One region of the Ruegeria sp. AM5 genome, then DNA from elsewhere that is predicted to be linked to it. Evidence: riboswitches for the same ligand, from Rfam matches in the RefSeq annotation. Region 1 holds a riboswitch; the other holds the start of a gene.
What was found. A riboswitch is a leader RNA that binds a small molecule or an ion and turns the genes downstream of it on or off. The one in region 1 is predicted to bind cobalamin.
Positions count from the first base shown of each region.

Region 2: linked by a shared signal. The riboswitch ahead of ACR0AH_RS19795 (hypothetical protein) and the one ahead of ACR0AH_RS08590 (energy-coupling factor ABC transporter permease) in region 1 are both predicted to bind cobalamin.

Region 1 covers NZ_JBQFXC010000002.1:605,722-608,979, forward strand. The annotation lists gene ACR0AH_RS08575 (heavy metal translocating P-type ATPase) at 1-17, opposite strand, end outside; gene ACR0AH_RS08580 (hypothetical protein) at 177-476, shown strand; gene ACR0AH_RS08585 (L,D-transpeptidase) at 518-1,180, opposite strand; cobalamin riboswitch at 1,396-1,608, shown strand; gene ACR0AH_RS08590 (energy-coupling factor ABC transporter permease) at 1,685-2,368, shown strand; gene ACR0AH_RS08595 (transglutaminase-like cysteine peptidase) at 2,474-2,713, opposite strand; gene ACR0AH_RS08600 (aminotransferase class V-fold PLP-dependent enzyme) at 2,972-3,258, shown strand, end outside.
Region 2 covers NZ_JBQFXC010000016.1:1,197-4,454, reverse strand. The annotation lists gene rsgA (ribosome small subunit-dependent GTPase A) at 1-169, shown strand, start outside; gene ACR0AH_RS19800 (serine aminopeptidase domain-containing protein) at 206-1,063, opposite strand; cobalamin riboswitch at 1,186-1,405, shown strand; gene ACR0AH_RS19795 (hypothetical protein) at 1,497-1,904, shown strand; gene ACR0AH_RS19790 (phosphatase domain-containing protein) at 1,909-2,409, opposite strand; gene ACR0AH_RS19785 (DNA polymerase III subunit gamma/tau) at 2,582-3,258, shown strand, end outside.

The sequences.
Region 1 (3,258 bases):
TGGGTATCGGATGACATGATTGGACCTCAAGAATCTCTATGGTCCTTTGTAAATAGTTCCTACAGTAACTAGAGCTTCAATACCTTTTTATATTTTTTCATCCGGGTTCTTTGCCTGCGATATTGTTAGTTCATTTCGTCTTGCGGGCCGGCCGTGTGGATGCAATCTAATTGCAGATGACGCTAAAAATTTGGAACAGATCAATGCAGAAACGGATCGCAATTACCATCACGTTAGTCTCGATTACGGCTGGTTGCTCAGCCCAGTTCACCGGGGCCAAAAGCAAAGCACTTGAACCAGGCAACGTGCCAGATTCGGTCGTAGCGCTGGCAGGGCCGGCGCAGGATTTGACCACGGCGCGCCTCCTGCCCGAAGACAATTGCTTTTGGTATGAGCACAGCGGACCCGTCGAGACGACATTGGTACCATTGCGCGCGACGAATGGCGCTCCGATCTGCATTGCGCGCGACGCCTGATCGAAATGAGGGCAGCGACGTCCATGTACGCTGCCCAATATTCATGAGCGGGCTGTGACGCTATCTTCGGCAGAGTATAGGAAAGCGGTCGAGCCGGTTTTCACGTTTGGGTAGAGGTCATTGATATGAGCCATGATCATTCGCACACATCCAGAACTTGCGCGACCGCCGATGCTTCTTGGCTCAGGCGTGCCGTGAATTCTGAGATATGTGTCTCGGTCTCCAACGTATAGATAAAGGGCACGAGAGCCGAGAGCATTATTCGGCCCGGGCTCCATGCCATTCCGGAATTCCGCGTATTCGGGGTTGCGCTCGATCATTGAAGCGGTTGGTGTCCAGTGTGGCCATTCGACCTTTCGGCGGATAACATAGGTGCCGGGCTCGTAAAGGTTCCCGCGCGCGATCGCTACGCCATAGCGCATTGCGGTCCCGCCTTCTTCGATATGATAGAGATAGCGCGCGACGGCATCCACATGGATGTCACCTGGAACCAAACCATCATTTGCCGCGACGCGTCTTGGTAAAAAACGGTCATGAACACCCCACGGATTTGAGGTCATTGGATCGTAACCAATTGGCGTGACCTGACTGTCCCAATAGGTCTTCTGCGATGCGGTTGGCCAGGTTTTGGCGATCAATGGACTGGCCGCAGACGCCGAGAACAGCGCTGTGGTGGATTGAATGAAATGGCGCCTTGTAAGCATAGGTCTCGTCCTGGTTCACAAGTTTAACGTATTTGGATCGCACTATCGCGAATTAATCCGAATCTTAAAGCCTCTAGCAGCTAGAGCTTCAAGAGGTTTCAGGTAACGCTTGGTTTACCCAGTTGATCACGTGACCGGTTGCGTGAATCCTGCTTCGGTCGAGTTTACATTGGAATAGGTCGCAAAGACAATTGACACAGGCGAAGCCGCCATTGTAGCGGTGATTTGTTTTCGGTTCCTGATGGCGGAAGCCAAAAGGATTAAAAGGGAATACGGTTCGGTGTTTTCAATGGCGCCAATTCCGTAACTGCCCCCGCAACTGTGAGCGGAGAGCGATGCCAAGACACCACTGGTTCGTAATGGAACCGGGAAGGTTGGCGGAGCGAGCACCCGCGAGTCAGGAGACCTGCCGTAAAGCGCCGGGCTATGCCCAGACTGAACCTGTCGGCCTTACGGTCGATTCAACCTGACAAGCCGCCGGGTGAGGCGGTAGGGAGAAAGAACATGCATATCGAACCGGGCATCGTGAATGGTGCCAAAATCGCGCTTTCCTATGTTACCGCCGCAGGTGCGGCTACTTACGCAGCGAAAGAAACGTTTTCCACATTGCGTGCGAATGGACCTGCATCTTTTGTTATGCGCTCGGTGCTCGCCACCGTTGGGGTTTTCCTTTTCTTCGAAGTCCTGCCGCATTTCCCGGTTGGTGTCTCTGAAGTCCACTTCATCCTGGGGTCGACGCTGTTTCTGCTTCTCGGTGCTGCACCCGCGGCTTTTGGATTGGCAGCTGGTCTCCTGATTCAGGGTGTGTTTTTTGCCCCGTTCGATCTTCCGCAGTACTTCATCAACCTGACCACTCTGCTGGTGCCGCTATTTGCGCTACAGGCACTGGCCAGCCGCATCATCGCACCCGGCACAGCATATGTTGACCTCAAATATGGCCAAGCTCTTGCCCTAAGTGCGACGTATCAGGGAGGAGTAGTCGCATGGGTTGGGTTCTGGGCCTTCTACGGCCAGGGTTTCGGCGCAGAAACCATGGCGTCGGTTCTGTCCTTTGGCGGCGCTTATATGCTGGTAATTGTCATTGAGCCGATTGCTGATCTGGCAGTGCTTGCGGCAGCCAAGGCAATGCGCGGTTTGAACAGTACAGGTCTGGTGACTCCGCGTTTGTACAACGCTGCGAAAGCTTGACCAAAGTTTGAAGCGGTGTCCTAAACTTGGGTTGCCGCGAAACAACCAGTAGTCGCAGGACCAAAATTTTATTGTGGCGCGTCTCTAGGGCGCGCCACATTGTTTTTAGCAGCTAGAAACCCGCACCCAACGATCAGGGTGATTTGGGTCCTGTATTCGTAGGAAAAGATACCTCGTTTCCTTCCACGATTTGATCCTGTTGGTGACACTGTCCAGAATCAAATCGCCATCACTCGAGCGACAAACTAGAACAGCATGGCCACTGCGATTGGTGTCCAAGACGGTAGCAATCAGTAGCTTCGCAGGGTCCAAGCCGTTCTGCATTAGCTCAAATTTCTTTTGCAAGGCGATGTCTCTAGAACAACGCTCAGGTTACAAACCGTCGGCCTGACCAGCGGTTTCTCAACCAAGCGAAGGCATGCGTGAGGGTGTGATCGGGCCGACGAAATTGAAATTCGCGAACCATATTGCTCTTGTGGCTGAGTTCTCTTGGCTCGATGGTCTCAATTTCCACCCACAATGCCCCAAGTTTTTTTGTGAGTAGTTTTGCAAAAAGGGCGCATATATCTTGCCAGAATGACATTTTCGCAGGAATGGTTCCCGATGACCAAGATCACTCCAGAATTGCTTGAACAAATCCGTGCCCGATTTGCGCAGGTTGACCACTGCCCGCAGCAGGGACCGCGTATTTTCTTTGAAAACGCGGGTGGGGCGCTGACGCTGAATTCGGTTGTGGGCACCTCGCAGGCTTATGCTGCGATCCCTGACAATCAGGGCCGCGACAACCCGGGAAGTCACGAACTGGTGCGGGTAATCAACAAGGCCAAAGAAGATATGGCCGTGTTCATGAACGCCCCCGGTGGCCAGTTCTTTGTCGGCGAAAGCGGGAC
Region 2 (3,258 bases), on a different contig from region 1:
AATCGACGCTGGTACGCTTGATCCCGCGCGGCTGGACCGCTGGCGCAAGCTGCGGCGCGAAGACCAACACAATTCCGCTTCGGTGGCGCAGGCCCGCGCCCGTGACAAGGCTTTCGGCAAGATGGTGCGCAGCGTGATGCACGAGAAAAAATCCCGTAAAGGGCTATAACGAAGCTGGGCACCGACCTACCGGTGCCCAGCGCTATCAGGCGATCAGCCTAGGCCAGACTGCCGCATTCCGTCTTGCGAATGCACCGATATGGCCGATCTTGGACACTCCGAATTCGCTTGGTGCAAGCAGATGGCGCCCGGCTTTGGGTCCATAGAGATCGGCAAGACGCCAGACAGCATCCGGCGGCACCATTTCATCATCTGCGAAGGTAAACAGATCGACACGTTTGCCCAAGTCTTTCCAGCGGGCGGCGGGCAGTGTCGTGCCGATCTCTGGCACATAGCTTTTGGGGGCGGTGCACCATTTGCGCCATTGCCAATAGACTTGGGCAGGCAGGTCCGATCCAAACCCGACCAACCGCCCGGGCAGGTAGCCAAGCGCCTTGACCACCAGCGGCGCGTGACCATACCAGAACAACGCCGCCAAAGCGCGATAAGGCCAAGGGTGATCCGCCAGCGTTACCAGACCCGAACAGACACAGATCATCCTGTCGATCTGATCGATATCGGGTTGGATCGGGCCAAACATTCCGCCCAAGGAATGACCGATGCTCCATAGCTTGGCCTGCGGAAACCGTCGGCGCATCTCGGCCCGGGCGGATGGAATGTCGATCAACGCCCAATCGGCCATGGTGACATTTGACCGCTTTTGCGAACCCACCAAAGAGTGACCAAAATCCCGGTAATCGTAAGTCAGGCAGGCCATGCCCTGTTCTTCGGCGAGCCATCGGGCGAAGTACTGATAGTAATCCCTCGGCACCCCAGTCGCACCGTTTATGACGACCACCTTTTCGGGGTCGGCAACCGGACGGTAAAGCCGCGCCGACAACATTGCCGGGTCGGACGGGATCTGAAAATCCTCGGTCACAACCGCCTGCTGTGTGTCCAACATGGTGCCCTCCAATACCGACTGAACTGATCAGTTCACCCGAAGCGCCTCAAGTCAAGGTTGACGTGGCTGGACCGTACGTCACTTGCCTGACGCAATCTTCTTGACTCGGGCACGGCGCAGCCGATAGCCATGTCGCGATGGTTCTCGCGCCCAATCGGGCCGGGATGAAAAGGGAACACGGTGCGGTTCTGCCCGGATAAATCCGGAAAGAACCTAGTCCGAGACTGCCCCCGCAACTGTAAGCGGAGAGCAATGCCGAGATACCACTGGCCTTGAAGGCTGGGAAGGTCGGCAAAGCGATGACCCGCAAGTCAGGAGACCTGCCATCAGATGTAGAACCGAAACTCGGGCGGGGAGTCCGGGACGGGTTTGATCGTGCTCCGCAACGACCAACCTGTGCCACGCCCTCGCCTTGCGCGCGGAGGGCGCATTGATGATCTGGAAGACCAAAACACACGAATTCGCGGCGACCGTGTGCCAACGTACTGGCGCACCCTGCCCCGCATTGGCACAGATGGCGCGGGCTCTGACGCAGACCATGTCCGCCACAAAACCGGTCACGAAAACTGAGTTTGAGATTGAAGGCACCATAGATCTGTCGCACTGCCCGGAAGGATGCACCGCCCGCTTTCGCGCCCAATGCGACCAGATACGTGTATTCTGCGGAACCGATCCTGAAATCGATACCGGCCGGCTGGATGACTACGCAGACATGATGTTCGGAACCGAGTACCGCAGCCTACCCGCAGACCTGCTTAGGAATCCTCCTTGCGCCATGCTTGAGGCTTCGCTTCTGGTGCAGCACAACGGTGGCGAAATCTCGCCACATGTTGGTGTCTAAGCCGTCAAACGGCTTGAACACGGGCCGGTTCAACGGCCCAAAGCATCTGGGCATTTGTCTCGACTGCGCAAGGACGCACCGTACGCAATCGCTTCAATGCCGCCTCAGGCCGTTCACCGCATTCAACCATCAGACGCAGAACCACCATCCCGGATCGGCCACAGCCACCACGGCAATGCACTAGCACACGGCCACCACCTGACAACGCCTGACGTGCGGTCGCGCCAACGCGGGGCCAGCGGTCCAAAATCTCTTTGGGTGGCGTGCCAAAATCTTCGATCGGCAAATGCACCCATCTGCTGGCACGCCCCTGAATATCAGCGCCAAAATTCCGCGCACCATCCTGAATCATCTCGACCTCAGTGGTCATCGAGATCACAAGTCCCGGCTTCCAGTCTGCGATAAGATCAAGGTCTTCTGCATACGTTCCTCCACGCCCAGGCATCGAGGACAAGGCCAAGGTGCCTCCGCCAACCTGCAACGCATAAACCACCAGTTGCGACATAATCTCCCCCCAAACAAACTTTACCCAAAAACATACTGGTCCAGTAAATAGAATAGAGTGGATTTTAGCCGCATACCCACGCATTCCAAAATGAAAATCGTCCCGGCTGGCTGTGGACGCGGGCGGCGGGGGCCTCTACGCTGCGGCGTAACGCGAATCCGACAGAGCAGACATGACCGAGACGCCCAGCCCCGCCTACCAGGTTCTTGCCCGCAAATACCGCCCCGAAACCTTTGCCGATCTGGTCGGTCAGGACGCCATGGTGCGCACTCTGAAAAACGCCTTCGAGGCGGACCGGATCGCGCAGGCCTTCATCATGACCGGTATCCGCGGTACCGGCAAGACGACGACCGCTCGGATCATAGCCAAGGGTATGAACTGCATCGGTCCCGATGGCAGCGGCGGCCCTACAACCGAACCCTGCGGTCAATGTGAACATTGCGTGGCTATCATGGAGGGCCGCCATGTCGACGTGATGGAGATGGACGCCGCCAGCCGCACCGGTGTCAATGACATCCGCGAGATCATCGACAGCGTACGCTATCGCGCTGCATCCGCGCGCTACAAGATCTATATCATCGACGAGGTTCACATGCTGTCGACCAGCGCTTTTAACGCGCTGCTCAAGACGCTGGAAGAACCCCCCGAACACGTGAAGTTCATCTTTGCCACCACCGAGATTCGCAAGGTCCCGGTGACCGTCCTGTCCCGTTGCCAGCGCTTTGATCTGCGCCGGATCGAGCCGGAGGATATGATCGGACTGCTGCGCAAGATTGCAGGTGCCGAAGGGGCACAGATTGCCGAGGATGCGTTATCGTTGATCACCCGGGCCGCCGAGGGATCGGCGCG